Regions from separate parts of the Mesorhizobium sp. BR-1-1-10 genome, predicted to be linked through region 2. Evidence: riboswitches for the same ligand, from Rfam matches in the RefSeq annotation. Region 2 holds a riboswitch; each other region holds the start of a gene.
What was found. A riboswitch is a leader RNA that binds a small molecule or an ion and turns the genes downstream of it on or off. The one in region 2 is predicted to bind cobalamin.
Positions count from the first base shown of each region.

Region 1: it holds a riboswitch for cobalamin, as region 2 does, so the genes downstream of both, LB555_RS12805 (aromatic ring-hydroxylating oxygenase subunit alpha) here and bluB (5,6-dimethylbenzimidazole synthase) in region 2, are expected to answer to the same signal.
Region 3: it holds a riboswitch for cobalamin, as region 2 does, so the genes downstream of both, LB555_RS28765 (DUF1636 family protein) here and bluB (5,6-dimethylbenzimidazole synthase) in region 2, are expected to answer to the same signal.

Region 1 covers NZ_JAIUIL010000005.1:275,412-281,862, reverse strand. Annotated here, with positions in the region: gene LB555_RS12825 (glycosyltransferase family 2 protein) at 1-110, opposite strand, end outside; gene LB555_RS12820 (serine kinase) at 107-1,156, opposite strand; gene LB555_RS12815 (PqqD family peptide modification chaperone) at 1,189-1,620, opposite strand; gene LB555_RS12810 (hybrid-cluster NAD(P)-dependent oxidoreductase) at 1,762-2,862, opposite strand; gene LB555_RS12805 (aromatic ring-hydroxylating oxygenase subunit alpha) at 2,940-4,187, opposite strand; cobalamin riboswitch at 4,301-4,503, opposite strand; gene LB555_RS12800 (DUF680 domain-containing protein) at 4,996-5,196, shown strand; gene LB555_RS12795 (DUF680 domain-containing protein) at 5,266-5,472, shown strand; gene LB555_RS12790 (DUF680 domain-containing protein) at 5,542-5,748, shown strand; gene LB555_RS12785 (DUF680 domain-containing protein) at 5,819-6,067, shown strand; gene LB555_RS12780 (ABC transporter ATP-binding protein) at 6,141-6,451, opposite strand, start outside.
Region 2 covers NZ_JAIUIL010000007.1:45,905-52,355, forward strand. Annotated here, with positions in the region: gene LB555_RS16505 (pirin family protein) at 1-919, opposite strand, end outside; gene LB555_RS16510 (DUF2277 domain-containing protein) at 959-1,225, opposite strand; gene LB555_RS16515 (exodeoxyribonuclease VII small subunit) at 1,318-1,569, opposite strand; gene LB555_RS16520 (histone deacetylase family protein) at 1,573-2,499, opposite strand; cobalamin riboswitch at 2,678-2,860, shown strand; partial or broken gene bluB (5,6-dimethylbenzimidazole synthase) at 2,932-3,537, shown strand; gene LB555_RS16530 (hypothetical protein) at 3,654-4,637, opposite strand; gene LB555_RS16535 (TetR/AcrR family transcriptional regulator) at 4,728-5,336, opposite strand; gene LB555_RS16540 (MFS transporter) at 5,457-6,451, shown strand, end outside.
Region 3 covers NZ_JAIUIL010000019.1:46,626-53,076, reverse strand. Annotated here, with positions in the region: gene LB555_RS28770 (winged helix-turn-helix domain-containing protein) at 319-1,518, shown strand; cobalamin riboswitch at 1,548-1,755, shown strand; gene LB555_RS28765 (DUF1636 family protein) at 1,793-2,221, shown strand; gene cobW (cobalamin biosynthesis protein CobW) at 2,224-3,261, shown strand; gene cobN (cobaltochelatase subunit CobN) at 3,281-6,451, shown strand, end outside.

The DNA.
Region 1 (6,451 bases), on a different contig from region 2:
ATCACGATGATGTCGAGATCGGCGGCATCTTGCTGCCGCACGAGCGAGCGCAGCGCCGAGACGACATAGCGCTCGCGATTGTACACAGGCATGATCACGCTGAGCTTCACCGGGCGCCTCGTGTCAGGAAATCCTCGATCGTGCGGGCGATCTCTGCCGGGTCGATGCCGAGGGACAAACGGAAGCACGGCAGGTGGCGCGTCAATTCGCTGAAGAAGCGAAAGCCGCTTTCGCGCTCGCCCGGCATCTGGGCGATGCCGGACGGCGCCAAGGCAATCATGGCATCCCTGCGCGACACCGGCATAATCGAACTTGCTCCGCCTCCGCTGATATGTGGCACCACCAGCGCGACGATGTCCAGCATGGCGGGCACCGGCCGAGGCGCGATATCATGAATATGGAACGTGTGCTTGCCTTGCCAGTTCAGCGGGCCTTGCGCCGTTAGCCGCTGCCGCAGGCCCAGCCGGGCGAAACCTTCCGTGTCCTGCTTCAACGTCGAAAAAAGGGGGCGCGCGGTCACGCCGTCGGTGAGATCGATCAGCACATAGTCGTCGCCGACACTGTCGAGCCCGTTAAGCAGGCCGGCGGCGACGGTCCCCGATTTCCCGGCCCCGCCCGAGCCGGCAAGCAGAATACCGTTGCCGTCGATGCCAAGCGTGCCGGCATGCGTCAGCCGCATGCCGCGCGCGGCATATTCCCAGTGCAGGAAGGCGCGCAGCGGTGCTCCCGGCTCCCAGGGCGGAAAGGCATCGGCCGAGGCCATCAGCTGCACGCCGACGCGGCGGTGCGGATCGTAGACCTGCCAGAAATCCAGGTCGTGGAAATGGTGCCCGCGCAAACCGGCTTCGGCGAGCCGTTTGGCAAAACCGTGCTCGGTGAAATGGGCATCGCCCCAGTGCGCCGGCTCCGGGATGCCGTCAATGCCGGGATGCGCGATGAAGATGCGACCCGTGGACGGTGCCGGCTGGTCATGCCCGGTCTCGACAAAACCATGGCCCAATGCATCGGCAAGCACGCCGTGACCGAGATGCACGGTCAGTTCAAGCCAGGGCAGGCGAACCTTTCGCATGGTCGGATAGCACGCGGCCGCGCCTTCAGCGGCGGCGATGAGATACCTGGCGTAATCCGGCAAGGTTTCGAGCGTGACGCGCGGCATCAATCGCCTTCCATCACGCTGCGGCCGCCCCGTCAGGAAGCCTGCTTGACCGCCGGCCAGCCGAGAGGTTCCTCGACCTCGTGGATGGGATCAACGACGATCAGGTCGGCGAGGTCGTCGTGAATGCTCACATTGAGCGGCTCGTTCGTGGCGGCAAGCTCGGCAGGCAAATCGCCCGGCAAAGGCTGCGCCGCCGCGTCCAAGCGCACCAGCAAACCCAATTCGAGCAATTGCGATATGAAGCGTTCGAGTTCGGCTTGGCCTATTGTCGAGCCGCCGGCGCTCAGCCCGACCAGAGCCTGGGCGTCCGCGCCGGATGAAAGCGCCTGCCATACCTTGCTGCCGGAATCGGAAAAGCCGAAATATTTGCCATTGGCAAGATTGAGCACCACGGCCTCGCCATCGAAAGATTCGAAAACGATATCCCGGCTCGCTACCGCATAGGCGTGGGAGTCATGCGTCATTGTTGCCCCGTCCTGCATTTCCTGCCCGCCAGCAGGACCGCTTCCACCAACAACGCCTGTAAACTTTCAGGTCTTCCTTGGCAAGGTAACCTTTGCCGGCAACGCGGGACCATTTCCGGGTTCAGTCGAAAGCCGGGCGGATCAAGCCTCGATTTCAAGCGGCGACAATGGCTTGGAACAACAGGCCAGGATGAAGCCATCATCGATCTCATGATCGAGGATGCCGCCATTGTGGCTCATCTCGACGCTGCCGGAGACTTTCTTCACTTTGCAAGTTCCGCACAGGCCGAATTCGCAGGCGGCCGGTATTCGCACACCCGAGGCGCGCGCCGTCTGCAGCACGGTCTGGCCGGCGACACAATCGGCGTCGACATCCGAAAGCGCGAAGCGGATCGGCGTCGCGGCTTGGACGCAAATCGCCGCGCCGTCTTCAGCCGGCGAGGCAAACGGCGCCGGGATTTCCTCCATCGCCGGCGCGGCAAAGCTCTCCTGATGGTATTTTGCCATGTCGAACCCGGCGGCCTCCAGCATGCCGCGCACGGCGCGCATGAAAGGGTCGGGGCCGCAGCAGAAGATTTCGCGTTCGCGGAAATCGGGCGCCAGGAGCGGCAGCCGGATGGCGTCGATGCGGCCCATATGGCCGTACCAGCCCTCGCGGCTCGACCGCTCCTCGATCATGAAGCCGAGCGACAGGCCCGGCATATGGCCGCCGAGCAGTTCGAGTTCCTTGCGAAAGATGATCTCTTCCGGGCGCCGCGCGCAATTGACGAAGCCGACATCGGTCCATGGCGCGCAGTCGTTCAGCCAGCGCAGCATCGACATCATCGGCGTCACGCCCGAACCGGCCGAGATGAACAGGTATTTCGCCGCCGGGTGGCTGTGCAGCGAAAAGCCGCCGCCCGGTCCATAGGCCTTGACGTGCGAGCCGGGCGTCAGGTGATCGAACATCCAGCGTGTGCCGACGCTGCCCGCCTGCGCCTTCACCGTCACCGCGATCGAGAATGGCCGTGACGGCGATGATGACAGCGTGTAGGTGCGCATCAGCGGGCCGTCCGGTGTCGGCAATTCCAGCGTCACGAACTGGCCCGGCTTGTAGCGGAACCAGGTCTGGTTGTCGGAGCGGAAGGTGAAGGTCTTGACGTCGGGCGCCTCGTCGCTGACGCCGGTTACTTCCAGCACCTGCAGCCTGTCGTTCCACGGCGCCATCTGGTCGAGGTGGCGATAGAGCCCAAGATCAGTCATGGCGTTCATCCCTGCATACCTTTCATTTTGGGCGTGTCGTGATCCCAAAGCCGCTGCACAGTTTTGGCCGACATGCGCTAGGCGACACTGCGCAGAGCAGGCCGGCCGTCTTCGGAAAGCCGTGGGCCGATAAAGCGCGCGTACCAGTCGACGAACTGGATGACGCCGCCCTCGTGCAGCTCCGAATAGGGACCGGGCTCGTAGGCCGGCGACAGGATGCCGAAGGCGTTTTCCTCGACGATGCGGCGGTCCTGGTCGTTGGTCTCGGTCCAGACATGGGTGAGTTCGGCGAGATCGTAGTCGACGCCTTCCACGGCATCCTTGTGGACCAGCCATTTGGTCGTAACCGCTGTTTCCGTGGCGCTGACCGGCAACACGCGGAACGTCACCGCATGATCCACGAGGATATGGTTCCAGGTTGTCGGGTAGTGATAGTGCATCAGCGTGCCGATCCGGTCGGCCGAGACGCTGTCGGACAGGTTCTTCTTCACCGCCCGCTTGCCGGTCATCGTGTAGCTCTGGGCATCGCGCAGCAGCGGCGCGCGGGTGGCGCGGTATTGTCCAGCCGGGTCGATGCGAAACTTGCTGGGCAGGCCAACAGCTTCGCACCTCGCCCAGTGGGCCAGCATCTCCGGATCGCTGTCGGCGCCTTGCACGCCGGTCACGGTCGGCGCTTCCGGGAAGGTCTTGCACAGCTCAGGATGATTGCCCGCGCAATGGTAGCATTCGCGGTTGTTTTCCCAGACCAGCTTCCAGTTGCCCTTCTCGATGATCGTGCTCTCGAAGGCGATCTTGGCCTCGCTCAGCCGGTGCGGCAGGAGATAGGGCTCGATCATCGCCCGCATCGGCGCGAAGTCGGCGGGCTCCTTGGCCAGGCAGATGAAGACATAGCCGGCGACGCTTTCGCAGGCGACCGGCTTGAGCCCGAACTGGCTCTTGTCGAACCCATCGGCCATCTGGCGGGCGAACAGCAGCCGGCCGTCGAGTTCGTAGGTCCACTGGTGATAGGGACACACCAGTTTGGCGGCCATACCCTTCTCGGTGTTGCAGACGCGGCTGCCGCGATGGCGGCAGGAATTGTGGAAAGCGTTGATCTTGCCCTGCTGATCGCGCACCAGCACGACCGGATAATCGCCGATCTGCACGGTGATGAAGCTGCCCGGCTTGGGCAACTCGCAATCATGGCCGATGAAAAGCCAGTCGCGATACCAGATCAGTTCCATGTCAAGCTTGAAGTAGTCCGGGTCGGTATAGAAGGGCTGTTCCAGCGAAAGGCCCTGTCTGCGGCCGTTCAAAAGCCTCAGCATGTCGTTGCGCGCGTCCATGTCCTGTCCTCATTTTTCAAGGACTGAACTGGTGGTGATGGAGGAAGGACTGGGCGCAAGCCGGCGAAAGCCGGACAACACCATCCGCCCCTTGACCGCCCACCGCGATCAGTCGAGTTCTAGCGATCTCGGGCTGGTTTCCGGGCTCTGGAGTTGTCCTGGCGGACCATCGCGACACCTTCCCAGGCTTTCGCCCAGTGGTCTCCCGTTGCGACTTGAACTCCACCACCGTTGCGGGGGCAGCGCCGGAATCTGACCGGCTTCCCAATTCTCCGCTCCGTCGTCACGCAGCGGCACCTGAGATCGCTCGATCTAATCACGACAGGGTTTGCGACATCGGCACGAAAGCGACATCGCATCCATGCGGCGCGACACGTACGCGGGATCGTCCCGGCGCGGTTGCAGCGGGGGAATCGCCTCTTCTCGCCAGGCGCGCGGGCACCGTTTTCGACCCTCAGCCGGGCCGGAAAAGGGTTAATGGTTTCGAAAAGTGACTATTAGCAGAGTCTAAAATCGAACCGAACGGTTCGTTTCTGTTGACGGTGCGTGCAGGACGGTGTGAACGCCCAGCCTTCCGACACAGTTGGTGATCGGGCCGTGATCTTATGCAAGTATTTGATATCAAATGGAAAAATAAGACATGTAGAAGGCGTTGGTACAATTTCAAGTGGTGGAGTCATGGTCCACGCTGAACAACTTCGTGATTGGAAACGGCAAGGGGGCTCTCCCACATCGGGGCTGTCCGAACGACGCGATTTAATCCCAAGACACGCCGCTAGACGGACGGGAAAAATACTGGAGTACAAAAATGAAAAAGATCATTCTCACTGCCGCCGCCCTTCTGGCTATTTCCGGCAGCGCCTTCGCTAGCAGCGACCATTATGGTTCGAACGCCGCGACCCCCACGGCCACTGTCGACAGCTCCTACACCGCTTCGACCAAGAAGTCGGAGCCGGCTGCCCAGACGCCTGTGACGGGCGCCGACCACAACCTCTTCGGCAACAATTAATAGCGATCCCCGGCACGCGGCGGGTGACCCTGCCGCGCTGGTGGACCCTACAAATTCAGGAGTATTAAAATGAACAAGATCCTCATTGCTGCCGCTGCCGTTCTGGCTCTCTCCGGCAGCGCTTTCGCCGGCAGCGACAACTATGGTTCCAACGGCGCCAACCAGGCTGCTGCCGCTTCGACCGACAATTCGAACACCGCGTCGATCGGCAAGTCGGCTCCGGCCACCTCGGCGCCTGTCCAGCAGGGCAGCGACCGCAACCTCTTCGGCCATTAACGGCCATCCCACGGCCGGTGGGCTCTGGCCCGCCGGCAGCCGGACTTCCAAAATTCAGGAGTACCTAACATGAACAAGATCCTTATTGCTGCCGCCGCCGTTCTGGCCCTTTCTGGCAGCGCTTTCGCCGGCAGCGACAACTATGGCTCCAACGGCGCCAATCAGGCTGCTGCCGCTTCGACCGACAATTCGAATACCGCGTCGATCGGCAAGTCGGCTCCGGCCACCTCGGCGCCTGTCCAGCAGGGCAGCGACCGCAACCTCTTCGGCCACTAATGGCCATCCCACGGCCGGTAGGCTTTTGTCCGCCGGTCTGCGGGACTTCCAAAATTCAGGAGTACCTAAAATGAACAAGATCCTCATTGCCGCCGCCGCCGTTCTGGCCGTCTCCGGCAGCGCCTTCGCCGGCAGCGACAATTATGGCTCCAACGGCGTCAACCAGCCCACTGCTTCGTCGACTGTCAATGTCGATACGTCGCATACAGGTGCGATCCGCAACAGCGATTCGCCTGTCTACAAGCTGCTCAACTCGTCCGGCGACGTGCAGAAGCCGGCCCATCAGGGTGCCGATCGCAATCTCTTCGGCAACAACTAACCAGCCTGTGCAGACAACAAGAGCGGCGGGCCAGGCCCGCCGCTCTTGTTCTTTCATTACCGGACGGCCGTCTTCAGGCCGCCTTTGCTTCCGCTTCGTGGAGGGCAAAGGAGCGACCATCCGCATCGAAGATATGGAGATCGCCGGCATTGGCGGTCAGCCGCAGCGTCGAGCCGCGCTTGACCTCGACATTGCCCGGCAGCTTGGTCACCAGCGGCAGGTCGGCCCGGCCGATATCGACATAGACCAGCTGGACCTCGCCAAGCTGTTCGAGATAATCGACGGTCCCCTCGAACAGATAATCCGCACCGCTGGCGATCGCGAGATCTTCCGGCCGTACGCCGAAGCTGACCGCCGCTCCCTTTGCCGAAGCAGGTGTCGCGA
Region 2 (6,451 bases):
AGCCTTCCGGCAGCGGGATGAATTCTTTCTCATCGCCAGGAACGATATCGAAGCGGCCGGTCTTCCATTCCTGCTTGGCCTGCTCGATGCGCTCCTTGGACGAGGAAACGAAATTCCACCAGATGTAGCGCTTCGAACCGAGAGACGCGCCGCCGAACAGCATGAAATGCGCACCCGTCGATGACGATATGACGATCTCGTCGCCGGGCCGGAACACCAGCAGCCGTTCCGCTGGAAAGACATCACCCGAAATCGAGACCTCGCCCTCCAGCGTGTAGATGGCGCGCTCCTCGGCATCGGGCGGGATTTTGACGCTGGCGCCGGGCGCCAGCCGCAAATCTGCATAGAGTGTCTCGGAATCGGCCCGCACCGGAGACCGCAAACCCTGGAAATCACCGATGACGACGCGGCCGCTGACGCCTTCGGCGTCGATTTCGGGAAGCCGCAGCGCCGCTGTGTTCTCGAACACCGGCGCCACCTCTTCCTTGCCGTCCGGCAGAGCCAACCAGGTCTGCAGGCCGGAGATCGACATCGGCGCGCCGCGCAATTCCTGCGGCGTGCGTTCGGAGTGGACGATGCCGCGACCGGCCGTCATCAGGTTCACGTCGCCGGGTTGAATGACCATTTCGGTGCCGAGCGAATCGCGGTGCCTGATCTTGCCGTCGAACAGATAGGTCACGGTCGACAGGCCGATATGCGGGTGGGGACGGACATCGAGCGCCTGGCCCGCGCGCATGATCGCGGGACCCATTCGATCGAAGAAGATGAACGGCCCGACCAGGCGCCGCTTGGCGGTCGGCAAGGCGCGACGCACCTCGAAACCGCCAATGTCCTTGGCGTTAGGGATAACCATCAGCTCGATCTGGTCGCTGGCGAAGGCATCGCCGGCCTCAGGGTCCTTGCCGGGGAAAAAGCTCATGAACTCTCCTCGTCAGCGGTCAGTGGGCGCTTGGGCATATCAGGCGAACCGGATCGCCGCTTTCGCTTTTAATTTGGCCGCCACCTCTTCGCGATTGCGCGGATGCTGGTGGGTTTCGAGGGAATCGAGCAATTCGCGTGCGGATGCCGCGATGGCTTCGACCGCATGATCGAACGCATGCTGGTTCTTGGCAGAAGGCCGCGTCGTGCCGCTCAGCTTGCGGACAAACTGCAGTGCCGCGTCGCGGACTTCGTCGTTGGTTGCCGGCGGATCAAAATTGAACAGGGTCTTGATGTTTCTGCACATCGCTTCCGTATCTCCTCTTGTCCGTTTCAATCGGGACGAACTGTATCCTCAATGATGATCGTGTCCAAAAACCGGTAAGGCTGCTCCGGACCTCAGTCCGCGTCGAGCGGCTCGGTTCCAACCGGCTTGCCGTCGCGCGACAGCCTGATCTTCTCGACCTTGTCCTCGGCGGCCTTCAGCAGCCGGTCGCAATGAACCTTCAGCGCCTCGCCGCGCTCGTAAATCCGGATCGACTGGTCGAGCGGCACGTCGCCACGCTCCAGATCATCGACGATCTTCTCCAGTGCGTCGAGTGCCTGTTCAAAGCTCATCGCCTTGACGTCTTCGTTGATCTCACCGGTCATCATTTATCCTTTCATCAGTCGCCCGACATGGGCGGCGACCGAAAATGCCAATCCCTGCAGATCGTAGCCGCCCTCGAGCAGGCTGACGAGCCGGTTGCCGCCGTGGATTGCGGCGCGCTGCATCAGCTGGCCGGTCGCCCAGTCGAAATCGTCTTCGGTCAGATTGATTTCCGCCAGCGGGTCGCGATGGTGCGCGTCGAAGCCGGCCGAAACGATAATCAGATCCGGCGCGAAATTGTCGAGTGCCGGCAGCACGCGCGACAGGAACGCATCGCGAAACACCTCGCTGCCCGTCCGAGGCGCCAGCGGCGCATTGACGATGTTGCCGGCGCCGGTCTCACTCTTCGCGCCCGTGCCGGGATAAAGCGGCATCTGGTGCGTCGAGCAATAGAGCACCGAGGGATCGTCCCAAAAAATATCCTGCGTGCCGTTGCCGTGGTGCACGTCCCAGTCGACGACCGCGACACGCTCGGCGCCGTGCTTCTTCTGCGCATAGCGCGCTGCGATTGCCGCCGTGTTGAAGAAGCAGAAGCCCATGGCCGTGGTCTTTTCGGCATGGTGGCCGGGCGGACGGGCGGCGACGAAAACGTTGTCGGCGCGGCCCGCAAAGACGTCGTCGACGGCAGCATTGGCGGCACCGATCGCCGTAATCACCGCTTGCCAGCTTTTCGGGCTGGCGGTGGTGTCGGCGTCGATGCGGGCAATGCCTTCGTCGGGGATGGCGGCGCGGACACGCGCGACGAAATCGGCGGGATGCGCGTAGAGGATGGTCGCCTCGTCGCCGTGCGGTGCCTCGACGCGGTCAAGCGTGGCAAAAGCTTCGTCGTCGAGCACGCGCTCGATGGCGCGCAGGCGGTCGGGCCGCTCGGGGTGACCGGGCGGCGTGATGTGTTCGAGAAAGATCGGGTGCGTGTAGAGACGGGTGGCCATGCCCCCTATCTAGTGCCCCGGCGTCGTGATGGCCATGCGTTGCGGCTTGATCGCTGGGGAAAATCGAACCTGCGTCCATTCATGTCGCTGCGGGCATTGGCGTCGCCGGCCCTTCGGCGTAAGGTCGCAACCACTGCCTGGTGCCCGCCGGGCTGTTTGTTTTAGCGGCATTCTGCGACGCCAAGTGATTCCACTTGGCTGCAAATGCCTTGGCGGGAGAATCGGGAACACGGTTGAACTCCGTGGCGTGCCCAACGCTGTGAGGGGGACCGCGCCGGTAAATGCCACTGTCGATGACGGGAAGGCACCGGACGCGGGTCGATCCCGAGCCAGAAGACCGGCCTGGCAGGCATCGTCATCCGCATGGTCAGGCGGATGACATCGATTGCAATCGCAAGGGGACAAGCGATGCCGGAAGCTATGACCGCTCCAATGGGCGATGGATTTGACCAGATTGCGCGCGACGCTGTTTACCGCGCCATCTTCACACGGCGCGACGTCCGCAACCATTTTACATCGGAGACGATCGACGACGAGGTGCTGGCGCGGCTGCTGCTTGCCGCCCATCACGCGCCGTCGGTCGGCTTCATGCAACCCTGGAATTTCATTATCATTCGCGATGCCGCGTGGCGGGCGGAAGTGCGCGACCTGTTCCTGGCCGCGCGAGAACGGGAACTGCCTGAAATCGAGGCAGAACGGCAGGCGCTCTACCGCAAGCTCAAGCTCGAAGGCATTTGCGAAAGCGCTCTAAACATCTGCATCACCTGCGACCGCGAGCGCTCGAAAGGCTCGCCGCTGGGGCGCTGGCACAATCCGGAGATGGATCTCTACAGCACGGTCTGCGCGGTGCAGAATTTCTGGCTGGCGGCACGCGCCGAGGGCGTTGGCGTCGGCTGGGTCAGCATCATCGAGGCGCAAGCGCTGAAAAGCCTGCTGGCCATTCCCGATCAGGTGACGCCGATCGCCTATCTCTGCGTCGGCCGCGTTTCCGAATTCGCACCGAAGCCGGATCTCGAAACACACGGCTGGGGCCGGCGGCTGCCGTTGCCCGAGCTTATCATGAGCGAGACTTTTCGCGGACAAGGCGAAGCGCTGCTCAAATCAGCAGTGGCGCGCCTCGGTACCGTCGCCGGTGCGCCCGCGAGGCCGGTTGATCAGCTCGTCGCGCCGGCAGTGCCCCACCGTGAGCCACCGAAAGAAGCCAGTGCCCTGTCCTTGAGTTCCCTGAACTTCGACGAGGCTTCGGCCAGCCTGGCGTCCCAGGCGGCATCGGGCACCTGACCCTCGATGGTCTTGAAATAGACCTGCATCAGGCAGGCAATGGCGAACGGCTCGATGAAGGCCGCCTTGAAAGCCCAGGCAAAGACGATTGCCAGCACGAAAGCCCAGCCGGCGAGCTGCCCGGGCATGACGTAAAGAATAGCGGCTGCCGGAGCCAGCATCAGCAGGAAAATCACGAACGACACGCCCCACATGATGACCCCTAGCCAGACGGCGTTCTTGACCATGGTCTTGCTGTTCTGGGCGTAGAGCACGACGCCTTGGCGCGCGGTTTCGAACGGCGAGGACGAACTGACGCGGATGTTGTAGCCGAGAATGATCTCGTCGACATAGGTCAGCGACAGGCGAATCACCGTGTTGAGGAACGAAACCAGGCCGCTCAGGCCAGGAATGGGCAGGAAGGCCGCGATGCCGCCGAGCAGGCCGGTGATGGCGCGTATGGCGCCCTTGACCAATTGGTCGACGACGAAAAGGATGTTGGCCTCGGCAAAACGCTCGGTCACGACCTCTTTCGCGTAGGCGATCTGGTTCTGGCCGTTGGGAATATCATGGCCGTCGATCAGATGCACCATGACGGCGATATGGCCCGCCTTGACGACGTAGAGGATGTATTCGCGGATCCAGTAGACGGCGATCGAGACGATGCCGAAACCGACCACGCCGCCCCACATCGCAAAAGACAATGGTCCGTCGGGATCGGTGGAAATATGGCCGACGCCATAGCCGACGGAGGCGCCGGTGCCGGTGGCCACGATGTAGGCCAGCGTGATGCCGAAATAGACGATCATGCGAAAGACAATGAAAGGCCAGGTCCGCATCATGATGGACACCGACCTGCCGATATCGAAATCCCACATGCCCCGAATCTCCCCTCAGAGATGGCTGCGGAGGATGCGCTCAAACCGGCTATTGTCAATTGCAGGCAGTGGCGGGACTGCCATGGTGGTTCATCTTGAAAGCGCTTCCGGCTTTTTCAGCAGGCCTTCGAGCAATTGCTTGAACGCGGCCACCACCATCTTCGATGTCGTTTCGGGATCTTGCGAATTGGCGATGCGCTGCGCGGCCTGGCTGCTCGCCCCATTGATCAGCCGCGCTGCCGACTCCGGGTCGACGCCGGGGACGACCACCCCTTCCCGCTGCAGCGCTGTCAGATGATCGGTCATTGAACCGACGCAGGCATTGGCATTCGACCACAGTGCCGGATCGCCCAGCACAGCCGGACCATCCCGGAACATGATGCGCTGGATTTCCGGCTCCAGCGCCATTTCGATATAGGTGGTGCATTCGTCCACGAAATGCTGCCAGCGGGTCGGCGCCCGCGACGCGACCTCATTCACCCGGGCCGCCATTTCCGCGTCGATTTCGGCGATAACCGCCTCAAGCAGTCCCTTCTTGTCGCCGAAGTGATGATAAAGGGCGCCGCGCGTCAGCCCGGCCGACGCGGTGAAATCATCCATCGACGCTTCGGCATAGCCGATGGTACCGAAAGCCTGGCGTGCCGCGGCGATCAGCTTGGCGCGTGTTTCGGCGATCATCTCCTTGCGCGGTCGATGCATGCTTCTGGCCTTACTTACATACGCTCCGTATGCCAATTGACATACGCGACGTATGCTCTATTTAACACTTATACGTCTCGTATGTAATTGTCGAATCGCCCCTTGTCGAGGAACAGGATCATGCAAAACCCCTATTCGGAAATCTTTCGCGCTCCCGGAGCCAGGGGCTTTGCCGCCGCCGGCTTCATGGCGCGCCTGCCGATCGCCATGGCCCCGATCGGCATCGTGGCGATGCTGTCGCAGACGCGTGGCGAATACTGGGTGGCGGGTGCGGTTTCGGCGACATTCGCCTTGGCCAATGCCTTCCTGGCGCCGCAGATATCGAGGTTGGTCGACCGCCTCGGCCAGACGCGGGTTGTCGTACCCACCACCATCATCTCCGTGCTCGCATTCGCGGCCCTGATCGCATCGGCCAATCAAGACTGGCCGGTATGGACGCTGTTCGCGTCGGCGCTGCTGGCCGCGGCGATGCCAAGCATGCCGGCCATGGTGCGGGCGCGCTGGACCGAGATTTTCCGGGGCCGGCCCGAGATGAACACCGCCTTCGCCTTCGAGTCGGCGGCGGACGAACTGGTCTATATTGCCGGCGCATCGCTATCTGTGGGCCTCAGCGCCGCGCTGTTCCCGGAAGCGGGCGTTGCCGTCAGCACGCTGTTCCTCGCCTTGGGCTCGACAGCCTTCATTCTGCAGCGTTCGACCGAGCCGCAAGTGCGGCCGGTGGACCATGGCTCCAGCGGCTCGGCAATCCGCCTGGGGCCGGTCCAAATCATCACCTTCGCCATGATCTTCATCGGCGCGACCTTCGCGACGACGGAGGTGAGCACGGTGGCGATCACCAAGGAACTCGGCCAGCCGGGCACTGCCAGTCTCGTCATCGGCGTCTATGCGCTGGGCTCCTTCGTGCTCGGCATCATCATCGGCGCGCTCAACCTGAAAGCACCGCTGCAACGCCAGCTCGCCATCGCGGTTGCCTTGGTCGCGCTCGGCACACTGCTGCCGCTTACCGCCAGCACCGTGCCAGCGCTCGCGCTGACTGTCTTCATCAGTGGCGTGGCGATCTCGCCGACCTTCATCACCGCCTTCGGCCTGATCGAGCGGCATGTCCCGGAAGCGAT
Region 3 (6,451 bases), on a different contig from region 2:
GGCGCCAATCCACTTTGACTACAGCACCGAACCTTAATGCGGAAGCGTGACAGATTAACCGCTGAACCGTTTTAAGGGCCTATGCTGCAACGCGGCGAGGGTTAGCGCAGCACTTCCAGCGAAGCAAGTCAAACCTTGTTCAAAACACCGAGCTGGACGGCATTCCGGGAGAAACTGGTCCCATCCGCTCCTGTTTGATTTCCTTCGCCTTTAACTCCACTTTTCTCTCCTGACAGGGTTGCCGCCAAAACCCTGCTAGCATGGACGGGAATCACGCCGGGCAATGACGCCAGACAGGTCCATCAGGGACGCATACGCATGAAGGAAAAGATCTCGCTTGCCGCCGCCCGGCGCATCGCCCTCGCCGCCCAGGGATTTCTCGATCCCCGCCCCGCCGGCACGCCGGACCGCCGCCATTTCGCCCGCGTTCTGTCCCGCACCGGCCTGTTGCAGATCGATTCCGTCAGTGCGGTGGTGCGCGCTCATTACATGCCGCTCTATTCGCGTCTCGGCCCCTATCCCCTCGCTTTGCTCGACAACGCCGCCGTAACGCGCAAGCGCACCGTCTTCGAATATTGGGCGCATGAAGCCTCGTTCCTGCCGGTCGAGACCTACCCACTGATGCGCTGGCGCATGCAGCGCGCCGAGCAAGGCGATGAAATGTATCTGGGGCTGGCCAAATGGGGCCGCGAGCACGCCGCCTATATAGAAGAGATCTACCGCGAGGTCGTCGCGCGCGGGCCGATCGCCGCTTCGGCGCTCGAAGGCCAGAAAGGCTCCGGTGGCTGGTGGGGTTGGAGCCATGCCAAGCACGCCTTCGAATGGCTGTTCTGGGCCGGGCGCATCACCACCGCGCACCGGCGCGGCTTCGAGCGCTTTTACGACCTGCCGGAGCGCGTGCTGCCGCAGGCGATCCTCGATCTGCCGGTACCGACGCCTGAGGACGCGCACCGCGAATTGCTGCGCATTTCCGCCCGTGCCCATGGCGTGGCGACATCAGGCGACCTGCGCGATTATTTTCGGCTCTCGCCGGCCGACATGAAAGGCCGGCTGGAGGAACTGGTCGAACTCGGCGACTTGCTGCCGGTCCGTGTCGAGGGCTGGGACAAGCCGGCTTACCTTCACAAGGACGCCCGTATCCCGCGCAAGATCGAGTCCCGCGCTCTGCTGGCGCCGTTCGATCCGGTCGTCTTCGAGCGTTCGCGCTCGGAGCGGCTTTTCGACTTCCATTACCGCATCGAAATCTACACGCCGGCCGACAAGCGCCAATACGGCTACTATGTCCTGCCTTTCCTGCTTGGCGACAGGATCGTGGCACGCGTCGACCTCAAGGCCGACCGGCCGGCCAGTGTCCTGCGTGTCCATGCGGCCTATGCGCAGGCCAATGCACCGGCGGAGACTGCGGCTCAACTCTTCGAGGAATTGAAGCAGATGCAGGGCTGGCTTGGCCTCGAGCGGATGGAAATAACGCCTGCCGGCGATCTCGGCCCGGCGCTGTCCGACATCGCGGTGTCGTAAGCTCGCGTTGACACCACTGCCCGCAAGAGCCTAAATCCCATCCAGACGGTCTCCTCTCGGCAAAGGGAGGAGCCAAGAGGGAATGCGGTGCGGGATTGAAGATCCCAAATCCGCGGCTGTCCCCGCAACTGTGAGCGAAGAGCCAAGGCCGAAAGCCACTGGGATTGTCCCGGGAAGGCGGCTACCCAAGGCGATGACCCGCGAGCCAGGAGACCTGCCGTCTGGAATGCAAGAATCCGATCGCCTGGCGGGTTTTCCGGGCAAGGAGCCTGATGTGGATCGCGACAGCAGTTTTTCGGCTGAAACAACCGACATTTCGTCCGGCGGGGATCATCCCCTGGTCGGCATCACGGTCATCGTCTGCGCTTCCTGTCGCGACGAGACCGGCTCCGATGCCCATCCCCGGGCCGGCGAACTTTTGGCCGAAGATACGCGCCAAGCCGCCTCGGGCGAGAAGATTCGCATCCGCACGGTCGAATGCCTCGGCAATTGCAAGCGCCGGCTGAGCGCCGCGGTCCTGCGCGACGGCTGCTGGAGCTATGTGTTCGGCGATCTGACCACGACCAGCGGCGCCGATCTCGTCACCGGCGCGAAACTCTTCGCCACCTCGAACGACGGCCTCATTCCCTGGCGAGGCAGACCCGATAGCCTCAAGCGCGGCCTCGTTGCCCGCATCCCTCCCCTCGACATGCTGAAAGATTGATCATGACAACATCTCTGTCCCGCGTTCCCTGCACCGTCGTCACCGGCTTCCTCGGCGCCGGCAAGACGACGCTGGTCCGCCATCTCCTGGAAAACGCCGGTGGCAAGCGGATTGCCATCATCGTCAACGAGTTCGGCGACATCGGCATCGACGGCGAGATCCTCAAGGGATGCGGCATCGACACCTGCCCAGAGGAAAACATCGTCGAACTGGCCAATGGCTGCATCTGCTGCACCGTGGCCGACGATTTCGTGCCGGCGCTCGACCAGATCCTGTCGCTGACGCCTAAGGTCGACCATATCCTGATCGAAACCTCGGGCCTCGCTCTGCCCAAGCCGCTGGTCCAGGCTTTCCAGTGGCCGACGGTGAAGAGCCGCGTAACGGTCGATGGCGTCATCGCCGTGGTCGACGGTCCCGCACTGGCGGAAGGCCGCGTCGCCAACGACATGGACGCCCTGCAGGCGCAGCGCGCGCAGGACGAGAGCCTCGACCATGACGACCCGGTCGAGGAAGTGTTCGAGGACCAGATTGCCTGCGCCGACCTGATCATCCTGTCGAAGAGCGACCTGATGGATGCCGCCGGTTCAGCCCGCGCCAACGCCATTATCAACGAACACTCCGCCCGCGCCGTGAAGATCGTGCCGACGTCTCATGGCAAGGTCGATCCCTCGGTGCTGCTCGGGCTCGGTCTCGCCGTCGAGGACGACATCGAGAACCGCAAGTCCCACCATGACGGCGCATTCGATCACGAGCATGACGACTTCGACACGTTCATCGTCGACATTCCCTCGATCGCCAATCCCGACGAGCTGGCAAAGCGCGTCGCCGCGGCCGCCGAACAGGAAAACGTGCTGCGCGTGAAAGGCTTCGTCGAGGTCGGCGGCAAACCTATGCGGCTCCTGCTGCAAGCCGTCGGCCCGCGCGTCAATCATTACTATGACCGCGCCTGGACCGCTGGGGACGACCGCCGCTCGCGGCTCGTCGTTATTGGCCTCAAGGGGCTGAACCGCCCGGCGATCGAACGTATCCTCGCCGGCTGATTTTCAGGCCCGGGCCGCGATGCACATCCTCACCACGACCTCCGCCTCGCTCGACGACCTCGCCGAGCCTGTCGATCTCAGGCAGACGCCAGCGGATATCGTGGCCCTGTCCTTCACCGACAGCGATCTCGCCGGACTGGCCGCGGCGTGGAAGGCCGATGCCGGTCGCCTGCCCTCGATGCGGCTGGCCGCACTGCGCGACCTGCGCCATCCCATGTCCGTCGACCTCTGGATAGACAGCGTCGCCCGCCACGCCAAAATCATCCTGGTGCGCATTCTCGGCGGCTACGACTGGTGGCGCTATGGCTGCGACCAACTGGCGGTGATTGCCCGCGAACGCGGCATCAAACTGGCGCTGCTTCCCGGCGAAAGCCACGACGAGGATCTCAGGCTGGTCGAAGCGTCGACGCTGCCGCGCGCCGAACTGGACGGCCTGCTCGGCTATTTCCGCGAGGGTGGCCCAGCCAATATGGGCGCGCTGGTGCACAGGCTGGCAGGCCTGGCTGGACAGGATGCGCCCGTCGCCAACCCGGTGAGCGTGCCGAAGGCCGGTTACTATCAGGCTGGATTGGGGGTCGCGGAGGAGCCGGCCGGTTCCAATAGCGGCACTCCCATCATCCCGATTCTCTTCTACCGATCGATGCTGCTTGCCGCCGATGTCGCCCCGATCGATGCGCTGGCCGAGGCTTTGCGCTCCAGGGGATTGGCACCGGTCCCGATCTTCGTTTCCAGTCTGAAGGATCCGGTGTCGCTGGCGTTCGTCGAAAATGCCATCGCATCGCTGAAACCCGCCGCGATCGTCACCGCGACCGCGTTCGCTTCCGGCGCCGAGCCCGGCGTCGAAACCCTGTTCGACCGCGCCGGCGCGCCCGTCTTCCAGGTCATCGTCGCCACCACGCGCCGTGACATCTGGGAAAACAACCAGCGCGGCCTGGCGCCCGCCGACCTTGCCATGCATGTCGTGCTGCCCGAACTCGACGGCCGCATCCTCGCCGGCGCCATTTCCTTCAAGGCCGAGAGCGATATCGATCCGGCGCTTGGCCATCGTGCGTTGGCGAACCGGCCGGAACCGGATCGGCTGGAGCAAGTGGCGGGTCGAGTCGCGGCTTTCATCCGGCTGCGCGAAACGAAGCGGGAGGAGCGCAAGCTCGCGATCCTCATTCCCGATTATCCCGGTGCCCCCGGCCGCACAGGCTATGCGGTCGGGCTGGACGTGCCGTCCAGCGTGCTGGCCATGCTGCGCGACTTGAGCGAACAGGGCTATGCCGTGGAGGGGATTCCGCAAACGCCGCGTGAATTGCTGGATTTGCTGGAGCGGGGCGACGGTGGGCTGAGGCTGGAAGACTATGACTCCTTTTCGACGGAGTTACCGACGTCTGCAACTGCCGCTGTAGAGGCTGCTTGGGGCAGAGCGGAAAGCGAGACAGGTTTGCGCTCGCACACACCTTCGCTATCAGGCAAACACCACTTCCCCTTCCGCGCCGCCACCTTCGGCAATGTCACCGTGGCCCTCGCCCCCGACCGGGGCCGCTCGGCCGATCGCCGCGCCGACTATCACGACCCGACCCTCCCCCCGCGCCATGCCCTGATCGCCTTTGGCCTGTGGCTGCGCAAATCGCTCGGCGTCCACGCTCTCGTCCATGTCGGCGCCCACGGCACGCTGGAATGGCTGCCCGGCAAAACCGTCGCGCTGTCGCAAACCTGCTTTCCCGAGATCGTCACCGGCGCATTACCCGTCATCTATCCGTTCATCGTTTCCAACCCAGGCGAAGCAGCGCAGGCCAAACGGCGCATTGCCGCCGTCACGCTTGGCCATTTGCCGCCGCCGCTGGCAGGCGCCGGGCTGGACGAGGACCAGCACAAGCTCGAGCGGCTGGTCGACGAATACGCCCAGGCCGACGGGCTCGACCGCCGTCGCCGCGACCGGCTCGCCAGGCTGATTGTCGAAACCGCGCAAAAGACCGGCCTTGCCTCGGAAGCCGGCGTCGCCAAGACCGACGCGCCCGACGAAGCGCTGCGCCGCATCGACGCCTGGCTCTGCGACCTCAAGGATTTCGCCATCAAGGACGGGCTGCACATCTACGGCCGCGTCCCCAACGACGAACCAGACTCCGTGCGCCTGCAAAGCGCGAACGCCGAGAAAGCCTCCCTGCTCGCGGCGCTCGATGGCCGTCACGTCAAGGCGGGCCCGGCCGGCGCACCCGCGCGCGGTCGTTCCGATGTTTTGCCCACCGGCCGCAACCTGTTCACCTCGGATCCGCGCACCATGCCGACGCCGACCGCCTATGATCTTGGCAAAGCCGCAGCGGAAGAAGTGGTGCGCGGCTACATGCAGTCGCATGGCGACTGGCCGCGTTCGCTGGTGATCGATCTCTGGGGTTCGGCCTCGCTGCGCACCGGCGGCGAGGAAGTCGCGCAGGGACTGGCCTTGATGGGCTGCCGGCCGCAATGGGACACTGCCACCGGCCGCATCACCAGCATCGAGGTATTGCCCCCGGCGGCGCTCGGCCGCCCACGTGTCGACGTCACCTGGCGTATATCAGGTCTGTTCCGCGACATGTTCCCGACCCAGATCGCGCTGATCGACGCCGCCGCCAAGGCCGTTGCCGCGCGCGACGAGGACGATTCGGAAAACCCGCTCGCCGCCAAAACCCGCGCCGACGGCAAGGTCAGCCCACGGATCTTCGGCACTTCGCCCGGCACGTACGGCGCCGGCGTCGAAGACATGCTGTCGAGTGGCGACTGGACGGCGCGCGAAGAGATCGGCCGCGCCTATCTCGACGCGACCTCGCATGCCTATGGCGGTGCCGGCGGCGAAGGCGTCTCGGCACCTGGAGCGTTTGAAGGCCGCATCGCCGAGGCCGATCTTCTCGTCCACACCGGCGACGACCCCGGCCGCGACATTCTCGAAGGCTCCGCCGACGTCGCTTTCATCGGCGGCTTCTCGGCCGCCTTGGCCACACTTGGCAGGAACGCCGACATCATCGTGCTCGACACCACGGATCCGCAGAGGCCGAAACCGCGATCGGTCGCCGAGGCGGTCTCGCGCGTGGTGCGCGCCCGTGCGGTCAATTCACGTTTCATATCGGGCCAGATGCGCCACGGCCCGCGCGGCGCCTCCGAATTCGCCGAAACCGTCGACCGGCTGGTCGGCTTCGCCGAGACCACCCATGCGATTTCAGGCGCGCTG